Regions from separate parts of the Paenibacillus sp. NPDC093718 genome, predicted to be linked through region 1. Evidence: riboswitches for the same ligand, from Rfam matches in the RefSeq annotation. Region 1 holds a riboswitch; each other region holds the start of a gene.
The links. A riboswitch is a leader RNA that binds a small molecule or an ion and turns the genes downstream of it on or off. The one in region 1 is predicted to bind cyclic di-GMP.

Region 1 (7,464 bases):
AATAAAGCATGTGAGTCGATTAATACGACTTAGACGAAAAAAAGAACCTGCTGGCATATAGTGGTCAAGACCCAATTTAGTGAAAATTAAAAAAGCACCTAGACTGCAAACTAGCGTCGACTTCACCGTTTTCACTTAATTACTCAAAATACGAATCAACTAGCTCTGATACTACTTCCTCAGTAGCAGTTTTTGTTCTTGGATTTCTGATCTGGACATCGAAGTATAGTTTTGGGTGGTCAACGACAAAAATAGGAGCATACGCCAACGCTATGCCCCTTCTCTGCTATTTTCATGACTTATTCCGCTATTCATCCCTAATCGGTCACCGATGCCTTAAATCGGCTTAGATTTTGTCGTTTAGAGCGACATTCTCTAAATTTATGTACAAGCTTGTCTAAATCACGAACCATCTATCAAAGATTACAGCTATTATAACGTCTACAATTATTATAGCAACAATTAAAAAGGGCATACTTTTAGCTACTTTTTCGCTTTGTTTATCTGGCAAATATTTAATTAAAAGAGGCACTATTGTGAAGAATAATATGAATGAGACAAGTATAACTGCGAACGAGAAAGACTTGTATTTTTAAGCTCAATAATTTGGATGTCGTCATTGTAAATCGATTCCACCACCTTTCCTATATCTTAAATAAAACAAATTTCGACATTAGGAAGGTTTTTCCTTCTTCACACATGGTCGTCTGCTGCAAAACTGCTTGGTGCCAGTCCATTCACCCCATTCGCACCTCTTACACTTGTCCGGCTGCTTTGGCGATAACGTGGTCGTTGCAGCTTATTACGTTTTCCTGCCATGTCGTCTTTCCTCTCTATTTCGTGGCGAATTGCCCGCCGTGAGTCGGACCAACCATTCAAACCATTTCATATAACATCACACTCCTTCGAGAACATAAAAAAAGCGAGAAGAGTTACGCCTCGGTCATATGCCGCATTCATGCAGCCGTGCGTGTCATTCTCGCCTTTTTCTATGGTTACATCCTATCACGGGAAAACTGTCATGTAGTGCTCAACTTAGAGTCAACATGTGCTCACGTTGTGTTTACTTTACGGTCAAATCTAGATCGACTCACATCATCTAAATATTTAGCAGTTTAGCTCAATTCTTGAATATAAAAAGAAAAGCAAACACCTTCCCAAAGGAAATTGTGTTTGCTTTCTTTCGTCAATTAAGCTTTTCTTTTTCTGAACATGAGAACCAAGCCAGCGCACAAGGCGATGAGTCCTGCAAGTCCCAAGTTGAAGAGGTTTGTTGATGTATTCGGCAACTTGTTGCCTTGAGGTGCACCAGATTGGTCTGCAGTTGAAGGAACTCCACCAGATTCTCCTGCGGTCATTTCGTTGTTATCTTGTGCAGAGTCTGACTGGCCAGCCCCATCTCCAGAATCCTCAGGAGTTGCACCGTTACCTGGATCTGTTGGGTTTGCACCGTTACCTGGATCTGTTGGGTTGGTACCGTTACCTGGATCCGTTGGGTTCGTACCATTGCCCGGATCTGTTGGGTTGGTACCATTCCCTGGATCTGTCGGGTTCGTACCATTCCCTGGATCCGTTGGGTTCGTACCGTTCCCTGGATTTGTTGGATTCGTGCCGTTGCCCGGATCTGTTGGGTTTGTGCCGTTCCCTGGATTTGTTTTCGGTTCTGTTACTCGAACGGTAACTGTAACCTCGGTTTTGTTGCCCTTGCCGTCATCCACGATAACGGTAAAGCTATCCTCACCGACAAAGTTAGGATCTGGGGTATACTTCCAGCTTCCGTCCGGATTCACAATGACAGTTCCGTTCCCCGGTTGCTTACCAGGGGTATACGTCAATGGATCTCCATCCGGGTCCGCACCATAAACATCGCCCGTTACGGATGTACCCTTGTCCGTCGTTACTTCTTTATCCGGAGATACTGGAGGTTGATTCGTCTTATCCTTCACATCCACGATAATCTCAACCTCAGTTTGGCCTCCCTTGCCATCGTCAACGATGACGGTAAAGCTATCCTCGCCGACAAAATCAGGATCTGGGGTATATGTCCAGCTTCCGTCCGGATTCACAATGACAGTTCCGTTCCCCGGTTGCTTGCCTGGAGTATACGTCAATGGATCTCCATCCGGATCCGTGCTATACACATCACCCGTTACGGATGTACCTTTTTCCGTCGTTACTTCTTTATCCGGAGATACTGGAGGTTGATTTGTTGGTGGCGGAGTCGTTGTATCCGTCACATCTACGATAATCTCAACCTCAGTTTGGCCTCCCTTGCCGTCGTCAACGATAACAGTGAAGCTGTCCTCGCCGACAAAGTCAGGATCTGGGGTATACTTCCAGCTTCCGTCCGGATTGACAATGACAGTTCCGTTCCCCGGTTGCTTGCCTGGGGTATACGTCAATGGATCTCCGTCCGGGTCCGTGCCATAAACATCGCCCGTTACGGATGTACCTTTGTCCGTCGTTACGTTTTTATTTGGTGCTATTGGAGTACTATTCGGCTTGTCCGTTACATTCACGGTTACCGTTGATGTCGTAACCCCGCCCTTACCGTCGCTGACCGTGACCGTAAAAATATCCGGACCGTCATATCCTGGATCTGGAGTATATGTCCATGTTCCATCTTGATTCACTGTCACCGAACCGTGCTTCGGATCGCTTCCTTTCGTATACGTCAACGTATCCGAGTTTGGATCGGTTGCATACACGCTGCCGGTTACCGTCGTATCCTGCTGCGTCGTTACTTCATAATTGCCGGTCACTGGCGGCAAGTTTGGAGGCTCAGTTACATTAACTGTTACTGTCGATGTGAAGGTTCCACCCTTTCCATCACTGATTGTAACCGTAAAGCTGTCCGTTCCTGTAAAGTCTGTGTCCGGCACATACGTCCATGTACCATCCGGATTCACCGTTACTGTACCGTTTTTCGGATCGCTTCCTTTGGAAAATGTCAGCTGGTCACCGTCAGGATCTACTCCATACACACTTCCAGACACCGTGGTATTTTTCCATGTAGTTTCTTGAGTATCCGATGCCATTGGCGATTGGTTTGCAGGCGGGTATACGTTCACTTCCACGCTAGGCTTACTTGGAGTACTGACATTGATGCCAGAAACTTCTGCTATATTCCGAATGTTTTTGCCAGCTTGGCCCGCTTGGATGGTCGCTCTAAATTGAACCGTGTGCCAGTTGGTGTCTACAATGTCACCAAACTGACCGACAACCTTACCTGTAGCAGCATAATGCCCTTTATCATCCCCTGCAGCATCAGTGACAGCCACTCCATCTACCTTCAAACTACCAGGGACGTATGCCAGTCCTGCCGGAATGGTATCCGAGATAACAAGGTTACTAATCAGACTTTTAGCTACCGTATTGCGGCCTTTAATCGTGTAAAGTAATGTATCTCCCACCTCCGGATGGGCTGTATCCGTGTTTCCTGCCGCTTTCTGTTGTATGGTTACCGTTTTATCGGATTGAAGACTAGGAGGATTGGGATCGAATTTCGGCGCAACTTCCGATGCTAAATCAAAAATCAATCCCCCTGTCATTGCTCCGAGGTAAGTCGTGCTGAAAGTAACACGATTAAGTATATAGAATTTCGGATTACTCTGACCACCAACGATTAATACATTTCCGTTAGGTAAAAAGCTCATTCCTCTTAAACCGAATTCTACAGGGGTACTATTTGTTGCGGATATGTTGACACTCCGAACAACGGTACCCGTCTTTGGATTGATCTGCATTAAAGAATTGGACTGGGAGAACCAGATATAACCATTGCTATCAAAAATCATATCGCCCCCCATATCCTGATATGACGGAAAACTATAATTAGTTATTTGAATTGATTTCTTTTGCTTCGTAACTAAATCATAGGTTCCTATATACACTTTACCGTTAAGACCATAAATGTAATAATATTTACCTTCGAAGATTACAGAATTCCCGGTTATGCCCTGCACTTGGGTTACATACTGGGCGGTTCCATTTGCATTAATTTTGTAAATTTTGGAAACAGGATTACTCCCGTAAGTGTAAGTAGCTGCATAGAAAGCATTCTCTTTCATAGCTACTGCCAACCCGTTTAAACCAGTATTTTCAGCAACACCTGTAATACGAACACTTGCCTTTGGGGTAGCTCTTGGATTATTCCCATCAAATTGATGAAGTGTCATCCCCTGAATACCATATGAATCAACATTATTGACGGTTACTGCGGTTGCAGCATTAACCTCCAATCCAGGTGAAAGCATTCCACTGATAGTGATGAGAATCACCAGCAAAACTTTAATAATCGGACTGATAATTGCTTTTGATTGCATTAGATATTCCCCTCCTTATACGCTGCCTTCTTCTCTACTTGACCGGGGAAAATTTGATTATGAGTGATTTCTTATGTATGTTCGATTTCCCCTCCTATTTAGTAGATAACGGTCAATGCACCAGGGCAGGTTTTATATTAGTGTCTTGATAATATGTTCGTATCATCAATTGGCCATAAAACAAAAAAAGACACCTCTGCGCAGCATTCTTACCTTTTTGACCATTCAAATTATATAAGTCTTATTTTGAATCCTTACTGTTTACCACCACCTCTCCTATAAGCTCCCAATAAAAAAACTCCATCTTAGCGGACAGGCGCAAGCAGACGGAGTTTTCCGTCGTATTCGGTAGCTGGCTGGCAGTAGCATTTGTAGTTTCCTACAAATCCGTTAGCCCCTTTAGCTTTGCGTCCCCATTTTTCAATGGGTTTGCCATTATCGTACGAGCATGTATTTTTTGAGAAAATTAACCATTAGATTTAAATTATATTATAAAAGAATCATAAGTTAGGATCTTGAGACTCATTTTTCGTAGTTATTTCTTTCTATTTGTCGCTTTTAGGAAAAATATGATGATAATAGGCCATGGGTCATATTTTTTCAGAAAACTTTTATTTTAAATATAGAACAAGAAAGCTGTCCGATGAGGACAGCTTTTTTTTACTTCCCTATTCTTAAAACTCCTCATGATCCTGCTCAAAGACCCCCATTAGTTTCAACGTATAGGCCATACTCTCAGTTCCCTGAAGTATCAAACCAAAAGCCCTTTCAAGCTGCTGCGTGTAGAACCGATACCGTTGATATACCCAACGCTGCTTTTCTATCAGAATCGTAGCGTTGGCAGTCTAATCAGCATGAAAGTCCTCCTGATCGATGCGGCGAGCAACTTCGCCATCAATGGCCACTTATTTTAAATGTATTTAGGTACCCCGGCCTGAATCGACCGGGATTGTGACTCTGGTCTCTATTAAGCGGCTCCGCCGCCTTTCATCATTTTTGTGACCTTTTCCTTATACTTCTTCCACTTCGGCTGAATTTGGCTGGAAGGAATACCAGCAATTTTTGAAATCTCAACCCATGTCTAACCCTCATTCAGACGTTTTTCCAAGAACAACGGGAAATCCAATGGAATATCTTCAAAAGAAGGGCGTTCTTTCAGGATGAACCGTTCCAGCTCCTCCTTGCTAATTACTTCATCGCTGGATGCCTGGCTTTCCTCAGAATCAGAGGTGCCGTCCGCTGCAGGCTTTTGATCACCTTCCTCGAGGGTCATTTCCTGCACATCCGATTTTTCCTCATGCTTCTGGTCTTGCATCCATTCCGGGAGATCGGAACCTTCCTGAGCTCCTCCGCTCTCAAGAAGAACTTATCTTCTCCTTGGATGGTCCATTTGAGCTAGTTGAGGATGGCCAGCTTGTGAATTTCACAGACAGTAAACCTGTAAAGTTTAATGCTTTGGATTACACGATGGACGGACGGATCAGCTTGAAGCTCAGTCATCCTGCCAGTAGGCACTATAATTCTGCCTTCGTACAAAGGAAAGATATCGAGCAATTGCTGCAGTTTTATGGAGAAGATTTTTAAGGAGGATCTTTGATGAGAGGACATATCGCCAAAAAGGGGAACAAGTAATTACATTGTAATAGATCTAAATAAAGATGAGGTTACTGGGAAAAGAAAACAAAAGTTGCTGTCAGGATATGATCGTAAAAGAGATGCAGAACGGGCACCTCCTGGAGTGCTCTCTGATTTTATTAAAGGAACCTTTGTGGAGCCTTCTAAGATAACTTTTGGAGAAATCATGGAAACGTGGCTTAAGGATAAGAAACTTCAGTAAAACATGGCACTTGGAAGTCTTATGAGTGGTTAGTTTATAAACATATTATTCCAAACTTCGGGAAGGTGCAGATGACAAAATTAAAACCAAAACACTTCCACGATTTTTATCATAAAACGCTGTTACCGAAATTAGCAGTTGGATCCATTAAAAAGGCCCACGAATCATTATGGACGCTTTAAGATCGAGCTGTGACTTGGAGTGAGATTGTCCAAAATGTAGCAAGTTCTGTCGAACTTCCCCAAGGGAAAAAAGCAAAGTTTGAAGTATGGAATGAAAAACAGCTAAAACTTTTCTTGGATACAGCAGCTCATAATCAGTATTACATTGCCTTCGAACTCGCTGCATTCACCGGCATGAGGCAGAGCGAGATCCTTGCTTTAAGACGTATTGATGTCGACTTAAACATCCGGAGCATATCGGTAAGACAGATATATACAATTGCAGAGGTTGGACATGATTTTGACGATACAAAACATGATAGCAGCATTCGATCAATCGCTCTGTTTGCAAACACTGTACAAATTCTCCAAGACCATTTTGAAAAACAACGGATAGAGAAAGAAACAAATACATTTTACACAGATTCGGGTTTAGTCGTTCAAACGCTACACTTCTTCTAAAAGCAGGTATACACCCTAAAATCGTTCAAGAACGATTGGGCCATTCTTCTATTAATTAACCTTAGATACCTATTCCCACGTGCTACCCAACTTGCAAGAAGCTGTTCTTAACACTATTGGTGACTCGATCTTAGGGAATCAAATCGAGGACGAAAAGCCTACTTTACTCGACTTAGGGTTAGAGGAATGCTAGAAGTGTAGGTTATTAAACAAATAGGCGCAGCTCCCGAATCCCGGAAAGCCGCGCCGTTATTGACTTTATGAAGATGCTGGTGAAGGGAATTGAACCCCCGACCTACGCATTACGAGTGCGTTGCTCTACCCCTGAGCTACACCAGCACATGTGGTTCGATGCTATTCCTCACGAAACAACAAAAATTATTATAATACTTCAGCAGCAAAATGCAAGCCCAATTCTTACGGAAATATCCCCCGAAACTGGCGGCATTACCCGCCTAATTTCTCCTGCACGGACTGGATCTTCTGTTTGCTTGAGGAAACTTGATCCCTGCGGTCGTCGATCTTCACGGAAGTCGATACGCGCTGCACACCGGACAGAAAAGGCGCTTCATGCAAAGCCTCAATCGCCCGCCAGATCATGTTAAGCTCTCCCTCGATGATGGTGCTCATCGAAGTCAGCTCATAGGATATTCCATCCTGTTGTTTCAATACACGCTGC
Region 2 (7,464 bases), on a different contig from region 1:
ACTTCTACCGGCTCAAAGGGGCAAGTGTGGGAATTTATCGCACTGGCAACGATCCCGATCGTGCTCGTTTTCGGCAATTCCATGCTAGTTCCGGGGCTTCCTGAAATGCAAAGGGAACTGGGTATCAGTAAATTCCAAAGCAGCTTGATCATCACGATTTTTTCCTTGGCAGCAGGCTTGTTTATTCCGATTATTGGTTATTTGTCCGATCGATTTGGACGCAAAGTTATTATTATACCCGCCCTGATCATATATGGAGGTGCCGGTATTCTGGCAGGATTCGGTGCTATTTGGAACTCTTTTGGGGTGATTATCACCGCGAGGGCGATTCAGGGGCTAGCCGCCGCCGGAACAGCACCGATTGCCATGGCGCTCGTCGGCGATTTATACGATGGCGGGACAGAAAGCAAGGCACTGGGCCTAATCGAAGCCTCCAATGGCGCGGGCAAGGTACTCAGCCCGATCATCGGCTCCTTGCTTATGCTGATCGTATGGTATGCTTCCTTCTTCGCATTTCCCGTGTTCTGTGCACTATCGTTGTTGGCCGTCATTTTTATGATCAAAGAATCGAAGCATAATTCAAAGCAGGAACTAAGGAAGTACCTCGGAAAAATCGGAGGCATTTTTAAAGAAAAAGGCCGCTGGCTCATCACTGCTTTTTTTGCCGGTTCGCTGGGGCTATTCATTTTGTTTGGCATACTGTTTTATTTATCCAACATTCTTGAAGACAAGCCTTATAACATTGACGGGGTCATGAAGGGCTTGATTTTGGCCATTCCATTGCTTGGGATGGTTATCACTTCCTATACGACTGGAAGCTTGATCAAGAAGAATGGCTTGTTGATTCGTTGGCTGATGAATATCGGGCTGATTGCCATGACCCTATCTCTGGCAGCTACACTTTTCTTTTTTAAGAACATCTACGTGTTTATCGGGCTGCTGACAGTCAGCTGCATCGGAACCGGAATGCTTCTTCCTTGCTTGAATACGATGATTACCGGCGCTGTTGAGAAGAGTGAGCGAGGGATGATTACGTCCCTTTATAATAGCTTGCGATTTTTGGGAGTTGCAGCAGGGCCACCCTTGTTCGGGTGGATGATGGATAAATCGGATCATGTTGTTTTTATAACCGTGTCTTCACTATCTTTGGTTACCCTAGGTTTGGTGTTCTTTTTGATTAAGCCGCCTCGGCAGATCGGATGACCGGGCAAATCCCTATGACAAAAGATGGGCACCTGTCAATGGGTATGAGCATATTATGCCAATGTCATTGGATTAAACGACTAAATCAAAAAGAATTGAGGAGATCCTAGAATGAACAGTTCCCTGCGAACAGTTTGGCCCATGGAGATATGTGATCCGAGCGGGCTGCGCGAAAATCCCGAACACGGCAAAAAATACCACGACACCTACGGGGTCATGGAACGCGGGATGACGATGGTAATTGATAAAGGCCTGGGTAGAAACATGTTCTCAGATGTGATCGAAACAGCCTCGGATTACATCGATTGCGTCAAATTCGGTTTTGGGACGGCTCCGCTGTATAAAACGGAAATGCTGCTATACAAGATCAATCTAGCCAAACAACATGGAATCACGGTCATGCCCGGCGGGACCTTGCTTGAGACAGCCGTGCAGCAAGATGTTGTTCCCGCATTTTTTAATACCGTTTGCCGTCTTGGATTTAACGCTATAGAGGTATCTGACGGCACGATTGAGATGTCTCGAAAAAAACGAACGGAACTCATCCGGGAAGGTAAACAACGCGGACTTCGGGTTTTTACGGAGTATGGTAAAAAACAATCCGGTTCCCGCATCGACGCCGAAATGCTAGCGTATACAATGGAAGCGGATTTAGACGTAGGCGCGGAGTTTATCATCGTTGAAGCGCGCGAGTCAGGACTAGGCATCGGTATTTACGATAAGCATGGCGAGTGTCAGGAAGAAATGATAAATCATATCATCGACAACGTGTCGGATGCAAGAAAGCTGATTTGGGAGGCACCTCTTAAGCAGCAGCAAGCGATGCTTCTCCGTAAATTTGGACCTCATGTACATTTGGGAAATATCCAACCCACCGAAGTGCTTTCCCTTGAAACGATGCGCCGGGGTCTTCGACAAGATACGTTTGAGCTCGGGGTGAGAGAGAAACAAACAGATGGATTTTGTTACGTAATTTAAACATAGACCAAACCACAAGAGAATGATAAATACTAGAGGGCTGCCTATGGATATCTCCAGAGTCAGCCTATACATATTTTCGTTTAAAAGATCTATCCCGGTATCCCCTTCAGGGAACAAGCATACACTAAAAAAGCAGGACTGGCTTGTTACTCTAATCTATGAAGGATGATTCCGTGTGAACTTACATATCCTACCCGGGCGGAAGAGCCCCTTTTTCTATCGTCATGCTTCCAAGAAACTTTTCTACATTACCGCCGGCTCCATCATTCAAGGCTTTGCCATGGCTATGTTCTTGTTTCCTCACGCCATTCCTTCGGGGGGAGGAGCTGGAATCGCGGTGCTTCTGAACCATGCGTTCGAGATCCCGATGAGTCTCGGACTGTGGCTCGCTAATTTTATTTTCCTCGTCTTTACAGTCCCTTATCTTGATGGTGTCAGCGCCTTCGGGACCATATTTGTTATAACAGTGACGTCCGTTTCCGTTAATTTCTTCGAGGTGTTCTTAGAACCCCCGTTCGGCAACGTATGGATCGATCTTCTATTCGGCTCGGTTATTCTCGGGACAGGTGTCGCCATTCTCATAAAACAGAGGGTATCGAACGGGGGAATCGGTTATGTTGCCTTAGCCATATATAAGTATAAAAGAATCAACCCAGGTACCTCATTGTTCTGGATGAATGGAATTATATTCGCCTTCGCTGCCTATGTGATCGATTGGAAAATTATTATCCTTGCAGTTATATGCCAGTGGATATCGACCCGGATCATTAACTGGATTCACCAGTTCCCTCCCCCGAAGTCGGTCTATCAACCTGCTTGGCGCAAAAAGTGATTCTGTACATGTGTGAGAGTGATTGATAAATATAACAAAAATATGAAATTTTAGGTCGTGCGGCCTATATTAAATGAAAAACAATGTAAGTTATAGTTTGAATATGTCATAATATGTTTGAATATTCGACAAATTCATATTTCGTACGATAATAGCAAACCCGCTGAAAAGTGGCGACGCAAAGCTACAGGGGCTAATGTGGATCTTCTTAAGACTGCGATGCCAGCCAGCTGCCGAATACGACGGAAGCCTCCGTCTATTTTGTTGTGGTTATCATAATGGATGGAGTTTTTTTATTTTTGGCTATGAGCTGCCGAATGCAGCAGCAGCGATGAACAGAAGATCGATTCCATTATTAACCGCTTAGCTTAGGTTGATTCGTATTATCAGCAACTGTCATCAATCACTTGTTACGACGGGGGTGGGTGAACAAGGTGATTTCTATCGAGAGCGAACTCAAACAAGTATCGAAAAAACTCGAACTTCTCCGAAAAGAACTTGAGCGAATGGCCGGCAGCTTTGAATTGGTGCATCAAGATGTTGTCGCCATTTCACAGTCGTTGGATGATCTGATTGTTCGTTACATGCAATTAAAAAACCAAGAGGAATATATCAAAAAGCATATGTGAATCAAAATGGGCACAGAAGATACCTTCTGTGCCTCATGTATTTCCGCTGGCAGCTGCGTCATGTTATTTTTATCTAAAAGATCGAAATGAGCTCCCGGGTATACGGATGCCGTTCCTCCGAAAACAAATGATCGCGATGAAATTGATCTACGAGTTTCCCATCTTTCATAACCAGGATTCGTTGACTCATTTGAGTTACAGCAGCTAAATCATGTGAAATAAATAAGTAAGACAAATTTAAAGAAGAGCGAAGCTCTGTCAATAAAGCAAGAACGGCTCCCTGTGTAATCACATCCAGGCTTGCCGTAGGTTCATCCAACACGATGAGTTCCGGTTCGATGCTGATCGCACGCGCAATCGTTACACGCTGGCGTTGTCCGCCGCTTAATTCGTGCGGATACTGATTCGCTAAACGCTCCGGTAGTTCAACGGCGTCAAGAAGCTGCTTGACGAAGGCCTCCTTAGAGGTATAGGAAAAATGTCGGAGACTGAGCTTCTTCCGGTACTGCTCATACGGGTCTATCAGTGAATCCTTTATCTTAAGCTTGGGGTTCAAAGCAGCGGATGGATTTTGGAACACGATTTGCATTTTTTGCCGGTAAGGGTGCAATTGCCGCTCATTAAGCTGTTCAATCGCTTCATTCTTGAAATGAATTGCGCCTCCGTCGATCGTCTCGATTCGCAGCAAGCAGCGAGCGAGCGTGCTTTTGCCACAGCCGCTTTCCCCGACAAGACCAAGACATTCCCCTTGATTCAGTTCGAAGGAGAGGTTGTTAATGGCTGTTTTTTGTCCTTGATATGACTTCGTAAGCTGTTTAACGGATAGCAGCTTCATACAATCTCCGCCTCCCGTACGGCCGATGAAGGGCTGTGATTTAGCGTTGGGGCCGCATGGATTAATGTTTGGGTATACTCATGCTGAGGATGCGCAAGAACAAAATCTTTCTCGCCCGATTCAATGATTTGACCCTCCCTCATGACAGCCAGACGGTTGGCGTAACGTTTGACATGGCGCCAATCATGGGTGATGAATAGAATGGCAAAGCCTGTCTCTTTTTGCTTCATTGCAAGGAGTTCCAAAATCTTATGGCCGGAGACACTGTCCAGCGCCGTGGTGATTTCATCGGCAATTAATAAATCCGGCGACAGCAGAAGTGCCATAGCAATGGAGACCCGTTGAAGCTGCCCTCCGCTTAATTGAAACGGATACCGAAGATACAGGGATTCGTCTAACCCAACGGAATCCAGTGCAGCAAATGCGCTGAGCCGCCGAGTTTTGGAATCGGAGATACCGTGTGCTTTCTGGTATTCTTCAAAATGCTGGCCAATCGTTCTGAAGGGTGTAAATGAACCCTGGTAATCTTGAAAAATATAGGCTAGTTTTGAGCCGCGAACGGTTCTCATTCGTTTAGGCGATAAAGACAAAAGATGGAGTTCCTTATAGTATATGTTTCCTTCGACCCGCAAATTAGGCGGGAGCATTTGACCGATTGCCAGGGAGAGCAAGGATTTTCCACTGCCGCTTTGTCCAACCAGTGCATACCATTCACCTTCACGGATGGAGAGTGTGACGTTATCGATAATCTTCTTGTCTCTGCTGCTAATAGATACTTGCTCGACTGACAGCATCATGACCGCACCTCTTTTCTTACATCAAAATGATCGCGTAAATAATCCCCCAGCATATTCGTTAGCAGTACAGCCAATACAATGGATAAACCGGGATATATCATTAATTCTGGATTGGATTGGAAATAGGACCGAGAGTCGTTAAGCATAGCTCCCCATTCCGGAGTGGGGGGCTGAGCCCCGAGTCCAATGTATGAAAAGGCGGAAATGAGCAGGATAATCTTCCCAAGATCAAGACTTGCAAGTACGAGAACATGCCCTACAATATGAGGGAATAAATGCTTGCGCATGATTTTACCTGAAGATAAGCCATTGGTTCGAGCAATCAGGATGTATTCTTTTTGGGATTCCGATAATACCGTGCTGCGAACAAGCCGGGCATAACTGACCCATTTTACCATCACAATGGCAAGCACAAGGTTGCTGATCCCGGCTCCAAGCAATCCGCTCAGAACAATCGCGACAATCGTATCGGGGAAAGATAGAAATCCATCGGCAATACGCATGAAAATACGGTCCACGACCCCTCGTTTAAATCCTGAAATAAGACCAAACGGGACTCCAATCACGAGAGAAACCAACAGAGCCAGCAAGCTGTATCCCATCGTTTGTTGTCCTCCCAGCAAAAGCCTGGTAAGAACATCCCGGCCGAGCTGGTCTGTTCCGAGCGGATGCTGAAGACTCGATCCTTGAAGGCGATGATCCAGGTTTGTTAATGTTGGATCATGTTTTAAGAAAATAAATACGTAAACGATAACCAATAAAACAAGGAACAGGCTAACCAATGCGAGGATCCCTTGCCAGCCCGGCTTTTTTATCTTTGGCAATGGTGAAGACATGCCCTTCATCCATGAATCCCCCTTTCTTTGAGCTTCATTTCAGGGTTTAAATACCGGTAAGATAAATCCACGCCTGTGTTTACCATAAAAACGATAACCGCCATCATTAAAATGTAGCCCTGGATAAGGGGATAGTCGCGTTGGCGTATGGCATCCACAACAAGCTTCCCTACCCCTGGGTACGCAAATAGAACTTCAATGACTAGCACCCCGCCGATCAAGCTTCCTAAACTGACGCCGAAAAAGGTAATGACAGGAGGGAGGCTGTGCCTGAAGGCATGCACGAAAAAAATTCTCCTCTCCGACAGACCTCGCGCTCTCGCGGCACGGATAAATTCCTGGCTAAGCGAATCAAGCAAGCTGGAGCGGAGTAAACGAACATATACACTGGAAATCGCCAAACCAAGCGTCAATGACGGCAAGACCAGGGTAATCCATCCGTCTCTTCCCATAATGGGCAGCCAGTTCAGGCGCACGCCGAATAAATCGATAAAAATAAGGCCAAGCCAAAAACTTGGAACGGCGGCTCCAAGAATGGATAGGATTCTGCTCAATTGATCTATCCAGCTGTTCCGATAAAGGGCGGACAGCGATCCGAGCGGGATGGATACGACCAGCATTACGATCAACGCACCGACCGCTAATTCGAGTGTAGCCGGCAGCCCCGTTAATATGACGTCCATGACGGGTTGACCCGTGATATAAGAGCTGCCGAAATCAAGCTGAACAAATTTAACCAGCCAAAGTCCATATTGGACAAGCAGCGGCTTATTGAATCCCATTTCCTCTCTTAGGGCCTCTACCTGCTCCTGACTTACGGATAACTCATCCACGTTCAAAATGGTCAAGATCGGATCGCCAGGGGCAAGTCGAATGAACAAGAAGCTGATAAACGTAATAAATAACATGAAAAACAAGACTTCCGCGAATTTACGAGTAAGGATTCGGAGCATTTACTTCACATCCAACCGGTTTGTAATCATGTAATATTCACTACGGGTAGTCAGCCAGTTTTTCACTTTGTGTTCGTTATAGGCAACGATGGTCGAAGGATGCAGAACAAACGAGTTAATCATGTTGTTGTGAACATAATCAGCGGCTTGTTCTGAAAGCGAAGCACGTTCATCTTGGTTAACGGTCTGATTGAGCTGATCAATAATGGCCGTCAATTCAGGACTTTGAGCACCGGAAAAATTGAGAGCCCCCGTAGGGTGATACGTTGCATTTAAGTAATAACCGGCGTCTCCGCGCGGGGCTGTTAGATTACTGTACGTAGCGAGATCCCAATCGCGGTTAGAAGCCATATACTCCTCAGGGATATCGATCTGGCGAATCTCAACGTCGATTCCGA
Region 3 (7,464 bases), on a different contig from region 1:
CAGGGCTCCCGACACCTGTCGAGAGCTCTGGAACATTCGAAGTAGGATTCGGGGAAAGGAGTGCTGTCATGCGTATGAAAGGCTTCGCCAAACATTATTATCTGATGCTGATCCCGGGATTTCTATGGCTGTTCGTCTTCAGCATCGTTCCGATGTTCGGCATCGTCATTTCGTTCCAGTATTTTAATCCAGGCAAAGGTATCCTGGGCTCGGATTGGGCGGGGCTTGAGCACTTCAAGTATATGTTTTTGCTGAAGGATACACAGGAAGTCTTCATGAATACGCTTGTTATCGCGTCCATGAAGATTGTCGCCAATCTGATTGCGCCTCTGCTGTTTGCACTCATGCTCAATGAGCTTCGTCTGATGATTCTCAGACGCTGGATTCAGACCATCGTCTACCTGCCTCACTTCTTATCCTGGGTTATCCTTGGGGGCATTGTACTTGATCTGTTCTCCTATAACGGACCCGTCAATCAACTGACCGCTTTGTTCGGATACCAGCCCAAACTGTTCTTTGCCGATTCCCAGCTGTTTCCGTTCCTCGTTGTCGGCAGTGACGTCTGGAAGGAATTCGGTTTTGGCACCATTATCTATCTTGCTGCGCTTACCGGGATCAACCCGGCACTTTACGAAGCTGCCAACATCGATGGCGCAGGACGCTGGAGAAGTCTCTGGCATATCACGCTGCCCAGGATCCGCACGACAGCCGTATTGCTTACGGTACTCAGCTTGGGTAATGTGCTTAACGCGGGCTTCGACCAGATCTTCAATCTGTACAACCCGCTTGTCTATTCTACAGGTGATATTATTGACACCTGGGTATATCGTACGGGTTTACTCAACCTGCAATATGAACTTGCGACCGCCGTCGGCCTGCTGAAGTCTGTTGTGGGCTTCCTGCTGATATCCGTCTCGTATTACCTGGCTTACCGTTTTGTTAACTATCGCATATTCTAAGGATTCATCCTGATGCAAAGATGTATAAACTCATCCCATTCCAACTAGAGAAGGAGGTGCCTGACCGTGGTCAGAGATCGGACGTTCGGCAACCGTGTGACTGATATTATACTGATTGTAGTCCTGATAGGCATTACTTTGTCATGCATCCTGCCGATCTGGTACACGCTCTCCCTTTCGCTTAGCTCCAACTCTGCCGCTGCCGCCGGTAAGGTCTGGCTATGGCCGGTCGATTTCAATCTTAACGCGTATGCCCAGATTCTCAATGACAATCAGTTCTTTCGGTCCTTCTGGACCTCGACCCAGCGTGTGCTGCTGGGGGTTATGCTCAACTTTATCATGGTTGTGCTCATGTCTTACCCGCTCTCACGGACAGCGAGAGAGTTCAAAGGGCGCAATGTGTTCATGTGGATTCTCATTTTCACGATGTTATTCAACGGCGGTCTGATCCCGCTGTATCTGACGGTCAAAGAGCTCAACATGCTGAACAGCATCTGGGCACTTGTCCTGGTCGGCGGCGCGCAGACACTCGTCTTCAACGTCATCCTCACGATGAACTTTTTCCGCAACCTGCCCAAAGAGCTGGATGAAGCCGCACTTGTCGACGGCGCAGGACCGTGGTACATTCTGTTCAAGATCTATATCCCGCTGGCCGTGCCGGTGCTGGCGACCGTCTCGCTGTTCAGTATCGTGTATCACTGGAATGAATTTTTATACGGTCTGATCTTCATGTCTCGTGAGCAATTCTATCCACTCCAGACGTATATCCAGCAGCTCGTCGTGTCGGTCGATCCATCGACGATGTCCGAGGACCAGTATCGGCGCTTGTCCGAGTTGTCCAACCGGACACTTGATGCCGCCAAGATCTTCATCGCGATGCTGCCCGTCCTCATCGTTTATCCGTTCCTCCAGCGCTTCTTCATCCACGGGATTACGCTGGGTTCGGTTAAAGAGTAACTCACCCACCCAGGACAACAGCTTTCAGAGATCCATATCATGTTCATTACATTTATTTAAAACATACTGAAAATAGGGGCCGTTCCAAATGATCTTAGATCTTGAGAAGCGGCCCCCTTTTTGCTGTTGTGAGGCGCCGAGGGTACGAATCATTCCCCATCGCCATTGTGCTTTATTTTCCTGAATGAGTTTTCGTTCAAGGTAGAAATTAGATCACAAAGGCGAACGCTTTCGCTTGTCCGGAACGCTTCGTCCTCTCCGCTTCGTGTATAAAAAAAGCCTCAGATGACGCCGAAATACTAACTCACAAGTAAAAAAAAGGGCCCCGCTCGGCAAATCCGAATGCGGAGAACCCCTTGACGATTCATCAGTTACTTTTTCGCTTCCAAGGCTTTTTGGTAGATTTCAAGGTATTGGGTTAGTTAGAGTCCGTCTAATCCCTTAACGTAGGCGTCCCATGCCGCGGCGCTGTATCATCCATGCTGTAGGCATAACTGACCAGCGCGGTAGACAATGCTCCAATAACGTTGTCTGGTTCCCGGTTGGCCATTTGCTGAACCGCGTCAGCGTTTTGTGTAAAGGCAGCCGGATCAATTAATCCCTCCAAACTCCCTAGAAATGGTGTGCTCCCATCCATCATTAGAGATGACTGGACGATAAGGATCGATAAATTTGTCACATACGTTTTCGATTTGGCCGGCATCCTTGTCCGGCCAGATCTTTTTAAGCATTTGCTGCGTTTCATTTGCGATTCGTCTCAGTTGACGATCATCGGACGAAGAAAGTCAGGGTCCGGAAGAGCTTTTTTATCGACTTTCCCGATAGGGGTAAGCGGCAAACTTTCCATCTGTACCACAAGAGAGGGCAGGAAATATTCAGGCAAATTCCGGGCTAAATACGCCATAACTTCCGTTTCGGACAACACCTGTTTCGCAACATAATATGCGCATATTATCGGATTTCCACTTCCGTCCGCTTTGACGGCTACCGCGGCTTTCAAGATTCCGTTGTGTTCCAAAAGGCGAGTCTCGATTTCTCCCGGTTCCACTCGATACCCTCGGATCTTCACTTGATCGTCGATTCGCCCGATCATTTCGATATTGCCATCCGGCAGCCATAAGGCCAAATCCCCCGTTCGATATAACCTTTCCCCGAGGAGCGGATGTTCCACAAACTTGGTTTCTGTCAATTCCAGCCGGTTCAAATACCCCCGCGCGATACCGTCTCCTCCGACGCAAAGCTCTCCCACTACTCCGATGGGCTGAAGCTTCAACTGTTTATCCAGGATATAAGCGGAGGAATTGCATATTGGTCTGCCAATTGGAATGACGGATTCGAATTCACGTTCGATCGGGAAATAAGTGGAGAACGTCGTGTTTTCCGTCGGACCGTACATATTGACCATCCGCAGATCGGGACACCTCTTCCTTACGGCATTTACGTGCTTCGGCGACAACGCTTCTCCGCCGACTAGCAAGGTGTTCAACGTACGAAAGACGTCTGGGTCCTGTTCGGCCAGATTATGGAACAGAGCAATAGTCAGAAACCAAGCCGTAATGTGGTGGCCGATGATAGTTTCCTTCAATTTGTGAAGGTCAAATAGGTCCGTGTCCTTCATCAAATACAAGGTAGATCCGTTCAAAAGGGATCCCCAAATTTCAAAGGTCGACGCATCGAATGCAATTGTACCGGTTTGCAAAATTCGATGCTCCTTGGAAAAATTGAAATAATGGGTATTCTTGACCAGTCTTACGATGTTTCGATGTTCAACCATGACCCCTTTCGGTGTCCCCGTTGATCCGGACGTATAGATGATATACGCTAGACTTTGTGAGGTTACTGCAGATATCGTATGGGGACAGCGGTCAAGGTAAAGCTGCGCGTTGTCCCAATAAATTACTTTTCCTTCAAATGCTAAGTCAGGCTTCCAACTGGAAGGGGCCAGCAAAAATCCCGCCCGACTGTCCTCGAGCATATATTCGATTCTTTCGCACGGAGAATCGGCTTCGATGGGCATATAAGCGCCGCCAGCCTTCAATATGGCTGTAAGCCCTACAATCATACTGATAGACCGATCCGCAACAATGCCAACGACGCTCTCCGGCCTTACGCCGTGATCCTGCAGTGCTTTTGCAAGCTGGTTTGCGTGTTCGTTCAATTCCCGATAGGACATCTGATGGTCCTCGGTCATAACCGCCGGGCGATCGGGGGTTAAGCGGACCTGTTCCTCAAACAAGTAATGGACCGTTTGTCCGGAAGGATAGTCCGTCTTAGTACCGCTGAAAGCCAGAATCTGTCTCTCCTCTTCTTCGGACATCATGCGTATGTCGGCAATCTCTTTCTCGGGAAAATCTGCTACTTCATGCACAATACGGCTCAAGTGGCTCCCCATCTGCTCGATCGTTTCTTTTCTGTACGAGCGGGTCGAATATTCAAGGCGTATCATGATAAATTCCTTCTTAAAAGCCGTCAAAGCAAGCTCAAACGTCCCCAACTGATCGGATTTCAAAGGAATGGTATTGGCGTTTTGCCAAGTAAATGCCGCTTTGATGAACGGGTTGCCGCTCAGATTCTTACGCATATTCCGATCTTCGAGTGCTTGCATCGTGTTATGCTTAACTTCTATCAGAAACTCACCTAATGGCTTATGTACAGTAGGAGAGTAACGTATAGGAAACATCTGGTTTTCCAACAGATACCCGATTACAGGATCATCCTCGCCGGTATATTTGGCAAGCAGGATCGCATAACAGGCCATAAGTGCCATATCCACAGTTATTCCGAAATTAAACGCAAGTTCATGGAGTCTTCGGGTCGTTGCAAAATCAAGGGAAAAACTAACCCGGTTTCCTTTATCGTTGGCCCATCCCCCCCTCGGCAATTCGTCAATTGATACTTCACATGTCGTTTGTTCCATGACCATCAACCTCCCGGATAATCGATTCATTAATGTCTGATTGTTAACGAACAGAAAAATCCTCTCGCATTCTGCGATGAAGTAATGTCCCCCTTCAACACCGCAAAAATGACACCTTTCGGACGTATGGAGCTTTCACACTCCGATCTTATTGTGCTGAATAGTTTATCTTGTTTCCCGTAGCAGACCGATATCCAGTTGTTTTTTGGAACGTCAAAAAAACCCCTTTCTTCAATTCAAAATAATGAATAAAACGGAGGTTTCCCGTTGTATTCGGCAACTGGCTGGCATCGCGGTAGCAGTAAATCCCGCATTAGCCCCTATAGCTTTGCGTCGCCACCTTTCGGTGGGTTTGCTATTGTCGTACAAAAAAAGTATTTAAATTGTAAACCATGATTATATTATGTATTCGATTTACAATTACTGTATCTTGTTTCCAGATTAAAATCGATAGGTCTTTTGTTCAATATTGTCTTTCTAGAATTGTTTTGATGATACTGTTAACCATCATGAAACTCTAGGTCAAGATAGTTAATCTTTACTAATTTTTGCTTTTCGCCGACTTCACTCTACTTCACTTAACTACCTATTAAAACTATATTATTCAAAAGTCAGGATACGTTTTTACAAATAAAATTCGATTATGAACAGAGACATACACATGTTTATGTCCCTCGGCAGAATTCCATAAAATTACGCCATTACTCTAATAGAATCCGTATTAACTCTCCCCTATCCCAGCGTATTCTTCTGTTATTACTTGGATATTGGATGATGGCTAATTAAGGCAATAGTTCTATTTTCAACTTCACTCCTATATCCATTGCCCTAGCTACGACATCGGAAATCATTAGATCCAATTACTTCAGTCTCTTATCAACTGAGACTAAAATACCGGTTATAACTGGTAAGGACATCTCGCTTCGGAAGAGAAAACTTTCATAAGTTCAACTTTTCTTCCAAGTAGCGGTTACAACGAATGCAATTGCATAACCGTTCACTCAAAACACAGCACAAAACCATCGGAATCAACTTATAGGTTTATGCTCTTGTCCCTATGGATCACTGGACAATAAAGCAAAGAGCCGTTGTCCAGGACAACGGCCTCATATTGCTATATGTCAATAACAGTTTTAAAAAGGGCCGGTTATTTTCACATTGATTTTATTGGATTCAACCGTTACCCCGTTCAATGTAATTCGAATCGACAACTCGGCTTGCCCCGGATGCTTGGCGATAATCTTTCCTTTTGGGTCAATCTCCGCCTTATCCGGACGGCTGCTCAAATACTCAATCTGAGCGCCGGATAACTCCTTAGTCGTTCTTCCTCTCTCAAGGAAGACTTCGTAGGAATAACCGACTTCATCTCCCGGCTGAAGCTGGAGCGATTCAGCCTCGAGCTGTACTTTGTCTAGCGGCATCACCAGATTCGGGTCGCTATACTTCATCAGCTCGCTGCCATATTTGAAATAGAAGTTGCCAAAGTCGTCCTGTGCAAGCTTTTCCGCATTGCCCTCCAACAAGATGGACAGCGATTTGCTTGCTGTGTCAATCTTAAACAGCTTGCTCGTATACGTATGGTCAGCAACATATCCCGTAAAAATGGTACCGTACACATTGCCGTCGGTTCCAACGGTCAAGCGAGGATTGCTGTGAGCATAATCTGCTGTAGGAAACATATCCTCGCTGTAAATAATCTCTTGGCGTTCCGTATCATAGACGAACAGAGCCCCCAGCGCCATTCCCCATATGTTACCGTCCGGGCCCCATATCAAAGAAGTCACTGCTTTTTTGCCCGGAACAGGTACCTGTTCCAGCTCTACTCGGCCGGATGCTGTATCGTAAATGGCAAGCTTCCCCTCTCCGCCGGTCATCGCGCCGGTGGCCATAAACAGCTTTCCATTTTTGTAAAGCAACGAATTGATCGAATGGCCGGATATAATGTCGCGCTTCACATCAAACTTTCCGGTAACGGGATTGTAGACCGTAAGAGCCCCGCCTGTTTTGCCTGCAATTGGATAGGAACCGATGTATAACAGGTTTTCTTCCTCGACCCCGAGCATGGCTACGGGCCGGTCTTGCTCCGAACCCAGCTGACCAAGCCGCAGCGGATTATTCGGTTCTGATGGGTCCGTTCGGTTCCATGGCTTGGCTGGATCGTATTCAAAGATGGTCGCTCTAGGATAAACGCCGAGGTACATCTTTCCGTTCAAGGAACCGAATCCTTCGACTTGGCCGATTTGAGGATAATGCTTGGTCTCGTTACGGGTCGGCGAGTAAATTCCCATTCCCCCTCCTGAAATGAAGCCCGAAGACAGCATCTGCCCGTCTGTGCTCTTCCCGATGTTAAACAATTCCACAAACTGTGCCGGAAACGGAAGCTCCGGTGTCTCAATCAAACCGGTTTCCAGATTGTAATAAAATGCCCTGCCGCTATTTCCGGCCAATCCGACCAATGTCCAGCCCGGATACTTTACCTGGTCCAGCTGAACATAACCAAAAGCGACGCCTGCTCCTTTGACATCCACGCCCAGCGAGCCGTAAACCCCCGTATTCACATCATACGAATAAAGCGACCACTGCTGCGCGCCTCCCGGGAGAGTCTCATAATAGGTGTAGAACACCGTTTTG
Region 4 (7,464 bases), on a different contig from region 1:
ATCCGAACGCCAAAATCGAGATTTCGCTCAACGGCGGCTCCTGGATGGAAACGGACAATGGAACGGTGAGCGAAGGCTTGCCATTGAACGAAGGCGCCAATACGATCGTCGTAAAAGTTACCGCGAACGGCCGGGAAACGTTATACAAAATCACAGTTAACCGAATCAGCAGCGGCGGAGATAACGATAACGACGATGACGATGACAACAAAGGCAGCGGCGGTGGAGGAAGCACGACTTCACCTACGACTTCTTCCGAGCTCGACGTCACATTGAACGGCAATGACAATGTCTTTGCAACGGGTACGGCTTCTACTTCGGGCGGCCGGACGATAACGGCGGTTAAGGTGGATCAGGACAAGCTGGCCGATGCCATCTCGGAAGGCACAGGTCAGAGCTTGGCGATTCATTCGCCGAAGGAAGGCGATATGACGGTGGAAGGCTTGACGGCGGACGCTCTGCAGCAGCTGAGCGATAAGGGTGCCAACCTGGAAATCGGCAACCTGCTGGCGATTTATCCGGTTCCTGCAGCTAATATGGACCTCTCTTCCGTAGCAGGTCAATTGGGGAATGCAGAGCTTAGCGATATTGCCGTAAGCATCGACATCAAGCGTTCTTCGGAAGACCTGATTGCTTCGGCGAAAAGCCTTGCAGCAGCAGAAGGCTACGAGCTGCTGGTGGACCCGGTCGATCTGGATCTGACGTTTAGCCATGAAGGCGAGACGGTAAGAATCGGTCAGCTGAGCGGATATGCGCCAAAATACATCGCAATTCCGGAAGGCGTAGATCCGAACCGGATTACGACAGGCGTTATCGTTAACCCGGACGGCACCGTATTCCATGTACCGACGGTCGTAACAAAGATCGATAATCGGTACTTTGCACTCATCAATGATCTTCGCAGCAGCGGCTCCTATTCGGTCATCTGGAATCCGAAGGATTTCGACGATGTACAGTATCATTGGGGCAAAGAGGATGTCAACAATATTGCTGCAAGACTGAGTCTGAAGGGGAACGGAGATAACACGTTCTCGCCGAAGCGCCATGTGACACGCTCTGAATTTGCTGAAATTATCGTGTTGGGCCTAGGCTTGATGCGTCAGGACGCACCGCAAAACATCTTTCCAGATGTGCCAGCTTCGGCATGGTATCGTAATGCCGTAGCCCTTGCGGATGAAATTGGTATCGTTCGTGGTTATGATGACGGCAACTTCAAAGGCAGTCAGCAAATCACGAGAGAGCAAGGTTTTGCTATGATTGCCCGCGCGTACCGCTTGATTCAATCCGAAGATGTGCCAAATCAGGAGCAGATCGCTTCTACACTGGCACCTTATGCGGATGGGACAAACGTAGCGGGTTGGGCACAAGGCGATGTTGCTCAGCTGGTCAATGCGGGAATTATCCAAGGCAATGGCCCTAAACTCCTTAGTCCAAAAGCAGAAATGACACGTGCTGAAGTAACTGCACTGATTGCTAGAATGCTGAAAGTGACTAATCTGATTGATAAATAATGAAGTAACTAAGAACAACCATTGATGGCATGGAAGTCATCAATGGTTGTTTTTCATTTATTTTTAATCATGCATAGTTGGACCTTTTTCAGTATCCCTCTGGATGGCGATATTCGCCGATAGACCCGATAAGCTGAACCGTATCACAAGTAACGGCGAAGACATCAAAATTTTGGGTTAACAGCATTCACCAGCTCCATTAGGGTTGGTGATTTTTTATTTGCATTAATTAGCGAAGATGCCTTTTGTTTGGCGTCCCCATGGTGTGTGCCCGAGGGATTTGAAAGGTTATTACTACGATGCCTCCAGTAGTATTTATTTTGGTGCTGCTGATAAAGTCATAAATTTCCCGATTCGACAAATGGATACAAAATACTACAAAGATGAGTCTTTAGAGCCTAACTTATAAACCTTTTATAATATACTTTTAGTTTAATATTTAAATTTTTCAAATATATCAAACTCGTACGATAATGGCAAACCCATTGAAAGATGGGGACGCAAAGCTAAAGGGGCTAACGGATTTGCTGAACATGCAAATGCTACTGCCAGCCAGCTGCCGAATACGACGGAAGAGCCTCCGTCTATTAGCGTATGCCCGCTTTTGGATGGAGGTTTTTTTGTAATCTTAAAAAGAGGAGGGCTGTTTTTACCGTGAGGGTGTCCGTCTGTTTTGAATGGCGAGACGTCCGCATAACAAATTGGATTTGATAGTTATCGGCGATTACAATGCCAAGATGCGCTGTATTTGGACATGGTGGAATGGCAGAATCGCAGATCAATTTGCTTCGAGGTAGCTCAACAGAAAGAATTTGCTTTTGTCAGGAGGAAAGAAAAAAAGATGAAAATAAGAAATCAAAGAAGGTTATCTCTTCTAATGACAATCGTTATGGTATTGACGATGTTACCTTTTTACCCGTTAGAAGCAAGAGCAGCAACCACGCCAACACTTAATCTTGGTAATCCTGTTAGTGTAACCGAAGCAACCTATCAACTGCCCAATGCCACATTTGATAGCACAGGCGCCATTAAAGATGCGGGCGGATACTTTACTGTGACTGTAAATAGCGGCTCCATTGCCGTTGGGACGGCTGCAAGCGGAATTACCGAGTTGACTGAGGGTATCAAAATTAGTGGCATTGTTACTGACAAGTCTACACCTACCAATAGAGTGTTCAATTTTTCAAGTAATACGACGTACGAAGACATTCAAGCTGTTATTCGAAATATGAAGTTTACACAAGATCCTGGGAAAACGCAGAGTGTCACTGTAAACGTAGTACCAGGAGCGCCATTGACCGATGGAAAAACCTCGGTACGGACCTACGATGGACGCTATTTTGTATATGTCGCCAGACAGAGCACCATGACATTTAAAGATGCTGTAACGACTGCAGCGAGTAATAACGGACATCTTGTAGAGCCAACAGCAGATAATCCTGGGGAAATGTTTGCGATTGCCAATATGTTTGAGGAGTTTAAGAGCCCCTTTGGAGCTAGTAGTTGGAACTTTTTAAGTTTTATTGGCGCTACGAAGACTGAAGCACCTAACTGGGACACTGAAACTTCTACCGTGAGCAAATATGTATCAAACGGTCTGCCAACAAATCTGGAGACCTCAAAAGAATTTGTACCCAATGGACAATTAACCCACCTCACACTTCTGCTAGACACCACGAATCATAAAATTGGTTACTTGGCCGTAAATAATACACACGGAGGCTCCAGCGCATATAAAGACCCGGGAGTTATTGTTGAATATAATTCCGGTGTCATTAGTGACTTCATCACGGCCACACAAGATATCGAACTTCCAGTGATGGGCGGCAGTGTAACGATCGACGGAACAGCCGAGGTAGGCGAGACATTGACCGCGAACGTAACCGGGATCACATATACCCCGAATACGACAGACAATGTGCCGACCATCCAGTGGTACCGTAATGGCGTTGCTATACCGAATGCAACCGGCATAAGTTATACGCTAACGGCTGACGATGTTGGGACGGCCATTACCGTAAAGGTCACCGCCGATGGTATACATGCGTCAGGCAGCGTGACGAGCGAAGCCGTGGCTATGACAGATAAAACGCAACTGCAAGCTATGGTCGATAAGATAGCGGGTGAGAACTTGCAGCCGGCGGATTATACTCCGTCAAGTTGGCAGTCACTGCAGGATGCATTGACAGAGGCTGATCGCGTTCTGCAAGATCCGGATGCCACGCAGGTGGAGATCGACCAGGCGAATGAGAACTTGACGAATGCCTACGAAAATCTCGTAACCATTGACGCTGTTCTGGACAAGCTTGACCTTCGAGTTGCCAATTCGACTAATCACGAGGAGATTGAACTATCTCCGCCATTTAACGGCAATAAGTATCTAAATTACAAGGCTTCCGTAACGGAGGATGTTTACAGCGTTGCTGCTGCCATTGAACTGGTGAATCCCGACAGCAAGGCCAAATTGAGCTTTAACGGCAGCGAAGTTTCCGATCCTTCCGATTGGAATGACCTGCAGCTTCAAGTAGGCCTGAATGTCATTCAAGTTGAAGTGACGATCGGAAACAGAACGAACATCTATACCGTTGAGATTGTAAAAACCGATAAAACGGCACTTCAATCGAAAGTAGACAAGATCGGAACACTAAATTCGACCGACTATACTCAAGAGAGCTGGGACAAGCTTCAAGAGGCTTTGAAAGAAGCTAACAACGTACTGAATGATCCGAAAGCAACCCAAGAAGAAGTGAATAAAGCCCTTGAAGCATTAGAGAAAGCCCAAGAAGGACTGGTCCCAGCGAAGACTCCTGGAAACAATGGCGGCGGAGAAACAACGTCACCGGGTACCGGTTCAGGGACTAATTCTGGAACGGTTTCGACTCCAAACACGAATTCTTCCGGCGTTACCACTACGGTAAACGGTAAAGATTCTACGTTCGCCACCGGAAGCACCAAGACGGAAGGCGATGGAAACCATACGACGGTTCAAGTCGATTCGGGCAAGCTGTCAAATATTCTGGCTCAGGGCGATGGACAAAAACTTGCCATTCGCGTTCCTGTCGGTGGAGACACCAAGGTACAGGGCTTGACGGCAGCTGATATTAAGAAGCTGGCCGACACCGCCTCGACGCTGGAAATCGAAGATTTGCTGGCGATCTACCCAGTTCCCGGCAAGCAGTTGGATCTGGACGCGATCGCAAAGCAGTGGGACGCAAAGCTTGAGGATATTGCAGTAAGCATCAACATCAAACGCTCCCCTCAAGATTTGGCGGACAGTGCCCGCAAGCAGGCGGCAGCCAAAGGTTACGAGCTGCTGGTTCATCCAGTGGACCTTGACATGACCTTCACGCATGGCGACAAAACGGTTCGTTCCGGGCAGTTGAACGGATATGCGCCGAAATACATCGCGCTTCCGGAAGGCATTGATCCGAACCGCATCACGACAGGCGTAATCATCAATCCGGACGGCAGCGCATTCCATGTCCCGACGGTCGTAACGCAGATCAATAACCGGTACTTCGCACTCATCAATGATCTGCGCAGCAGCGGTACCTATTCGGTCATCTGGAATCCACAGGATTTCGATGATGTGCAGTATCATTGGGGCAGAGCGGACGTAAACAATATTGCCGCAAGACTCGATCTTGAAGGAACCGGCAACAACACGTTCTCGCCGAACAAGAATGTAACGCGAGCTGAATTCGCCGAAATCGTGGTTCTCGGTCTCGGGTTAATGCGCCAAGACGCAATGCAAAATATCTTCCCGGACGTACCGGCTTCCGCATGGTATCGGAATGCCGTTGCGCTTGCTGATGAATATGATATCGTTCGCGGTTATGCGGACGGCAGCTTTAAAGGCGGTCAGCAAATAACGAGAGAGCAAGGATTTGTGATGATTGCCCGCGCGCACCGTATGATCGATGCGAAAGCTGCACTTAGCGAAGGGCAGGCGGCATCTGTACTGTCCCGATACAAAGATGCGGCTGACGTAGCAGCTTGGGCAAGAGCGGATGTTGCGCAATTGATCACTGCGGGAATTATTCAAGGCAACGGGCCTGAGATTCTAAGTCCGAAAAAGCAAATGACCCGTGTCGAAGTAACCGCACTGATCGCAAGAATGCTGAAAGAGAAGAACCTGATCGACAAGTAATGAATCACACGAACAACCATTGATGGCGGGAGTCGTCAATGGTTGTTTTTTCATATATATTCGCAATTGTAAACCGGTATATATTTTTCGCCGATAGCCCCGTTAAGTGTTGGAACCCGAAACATTCCAAAATCGGATTCGTGAGAAAGCCCAAAAAATTCTAAAACGCTACTGACATAACGTTGTCAGTAGCGCTTTTTTATAATTGGACATGTAAATGTAAAGGAGATAGATAAGTAAAAAGTATGTTTTACAACGGCTGTGGGACACAGCTAAACCTATTATTATTAGGAAGGATGATATCTTGTGAATTTCGCTTCTGTACGCATCATTACTAACGACGTGGATCGTCTCGTCGATTTCTATGAGAAAGTCATGGGGGTTTCGGCGGAGCGACCCGCGCCCGTATTTGCCGAACTCGTTGTGCCATCATGCACCCTTGCAATCGGCCACTCTCAGACGGCGCAGCTATTCGGCGCCGGTTCCGTAGTGGAGGCCAATAATCGCACTGTCATTATTGAGTTCCGCGTCGACGATGTCGAAGCCGAATATGTACGCTTGAAGCCATTTGTCGATCATTGGGTAATGGAACCGACCACGATGCCGTGGGGGAACCGTTCTATGCTGTTCCGCGATCCCGATGGCAACCTTCTTAACCTCTTCGAGCCGGTGACCGAGGATGCGATTAAACGGTTCAAAGGTAGACATTGACGGGCAGTAAGGCTTGGAGAAGGCCATAGAAGAAGTGGAAGCAGATTCAATCTCAAACGGAGCTCAGCTTGCATTAGACTGCTGGGCCCCGCCTGAAATATAACGCCTTTGGGTGGTGTCTTATTATGAAGGCTGAATAGAGCTGATCAGCTCATTCAATTCGGACTGTAATTGCAGATGGAGTTTCTCTACGATTGAAAAATCGGTGGCCGCAACATAGTAGGCCTTAATCTGAGAATCGATGGCTTCGGCTTCCGCCAGATGGGAGGTGGCCTCTTTCATTTTTGCCGAATAGCGTGCTTTGATACCGGCTATTTCGTCAGCATGGGCTTCATCGGTTCCAGGAGCTATAGTCCGTGTATACATATCTAGGATCTCATCCCCGTCCCGATCGGGAAAGTATTCATGCGGAGCGGTACTGTCGAAGATCGCTGTTCGAAGCTCCGGGAATATCAGCATATCCAGACTGTTCGGATCAAAGCCGCAATGAAACACTTGAACGTCGATTCCTTTCTGTTCGGCAGCGGAGGCAAGCTTTTTCAGCAGCGTCGATTTGCCGGATCCCGCCCTTCCTTTAATGAAAATCCGTCTTTCCAGCTGAGCGGTTAAGCTTTGAATAAAATCGAATGCCCCCCTCGGAGTAGCAGCTCCGAAAAATAAGTGACGTGAAGCGGTTGACGTATCGCTTTGATGACCGGCGTATAATTCTTGAATCAATTCCAGCGCAATCTGGTCGGCCTTCGCGAAATCCATATTTTCGATATAATATTTTTCCCACTCGTCATGAATCCGTAGTGCATTTGCGAATGTTTCATACACAGTTGAATAGGCATTCTCAAGCTTGCCTCTAAGATCTTCTATCGTGATGAAGTCTCCCTGTGAAATAAGGCTGTTATCGAACGCTTCCCCAAAATCGATAAAGACGATGTCATCAGCCCTGCTATCCGAAAACCCCTTACAGACTCGCCCGTCGACAATACCAACCTTCAATTCCGTAAAAATGATGCCATCCAGTTCGTCGGGACGGAGAGGGGAGTGGAAGCATTGCACATGGAAGCCTTTATCCAGCAGGCTATCCGCCAAGCTTTGCAT

Region 2: it holds a riboswitch for cyclic di-GMP, as region 1 does, so the genes downstream of both, ACQKPA_RS05485 (Spo0E family sporulation regulatory protein-aspartic acid phosphatase) here and ACQKPA_RS11065 (Ig-like domain-containing protein) in region 1, are expected to answer to the same signal.
Region 3: it holds a riboswitch for cyclic di-GMP, as region 1 does, so the genes downstream of both, ACQKPA_RS21065 (non-ribosomal peptide synthetase) here and ACQKPA_RS11065 (Ig-like domain-containing protein) in region 1, are expected to answer to the same signal.
Region 4: it holds a riboswitch for cyclic di-GMP, as region 1 does, so the genes downstream of both, ACQKPA_RS15520 (S-layer homology domain-containing protein) here and ACQKPA_RS11065 (Ig-like domain-containing protein) in region 1, are expected to answer to the same signal.

Annotation. Positions count from the first base shown of each region.
Region 1 is NZ_JBNNUS010000003.1:262,346-269,809, forward strand. It holds gene ACQKPA_RS11060 (hypothetical protein) at 694-819, opposite strand; gene ACQKPA_RS11065 (Ig-like domain-containing protein) at 1,191-4,325, opposite strand; cyclic di-GMP riboswitch class I at 4,670-4,769, opposite strand; gene ACQKPA_RS11070 (hypothetical protein) at 5,407-5,607, opposite strand; gene ACQKPA_RS11075 (Arm DNA-binding domain-containing protein) at 5,968-6,162, shown strand; partial or broken gene ACQKPA_RS11080 (hypothetical protein) at 6,165-6,344, shown strand; gene ACQKPA_RS11085 (hypothetical protein) at 6,354-6,785, shown strand; tRNA gene ACQKPA_RS11090 (tRNA-Thr) at 7,053-7,124, opposite strand; gene ACQKPA_RS11095 (MTH1187 family thiamine-binding protein) at 7,233-7,464, opposite strand, start outside.
Region 2 is NZ_JBNNUS010000001.1:1,122,853-1,130,316, reverse strand. It holds gene ACQKPA_RS05500 (MFS transporter) at 1-1,203, shown strand, start outside; gene ACQKPA_RS05495 (phosphosulfolactate synthase) at 1,315-2,181, shown strand; gene ACQKPA_RS05490 (YitT family protein) at 2,372-3,016, shown strand; cyclic di-GMP riboswitch class I at 3,160-3,254, shown strand; gene ACQKPA_RS05485 (Spo0E family sporulation regulatory protein-aspartic acid phosphatase) at 3,451-3,645, shown strand; gene ACQKPA_RS05480 (ABC transporter ATP-binding protein) at 3,719-4,480, opposite strand; gene ACQKPA_RS05475 (ABC transporter ATP-binding protein) at 4,477-5,277, opposite strand; gene nikC (nickel transporter permease) at 5,274-6,122, opposite strand; gene nikB (nickel ABC transporter permease) at 6,119-7,066, opposite strand; gene nikA (nickel ABC transporter substrate-binding protein) at 7,067-7,464, opposite strand, start outside.
Region 3 is NZ_JBNNUS010000007.1:82,036-89,499, forward strand. It holds gene ACQKPA_RS21050 (ABC transporter permease) at 69-959, shown strand; gene ACQKPA_RS21055 (carbohydrate ABC transporter permease) at 1,026-1,916, shown strand; gene ACQKPA_RS21060 (hypothetical protein) at 2,350-2,523, opposite strand; gene ACQKPA_RS21065 (non-ribosomal peptide synthetase) at 2,674-4,833, opposite strand; cyclic di-GMP riboswitch class I at 5,106-5,200, opposite strand; gene ACQKPA_RS21070 (hypothetical protein) at 5,967-7,464, opposite strand, start outside.
Region 4 is NZ_JBNNUS010000004.1:591,326-598,789, reverse strand. It holds gene ACQKPA_RS15525 (S-layer homology domain-containing protein) at 1-1,511, shown strand, start outside; cyclic di-GMP riboswitch class I at 1,977-2,075, shown strand; gene ACQKPA_RS15520 (S-layer homology domain-containing protein) at 2,353-5,661, shown strand; gene ACQKPA_RS15515 (VOC family protein) at 5,968-6,372, shown strand; gene ACQKPA_RS15510 (PRK06851 family protein) at 6,496-7,464, opposite strand, start outside.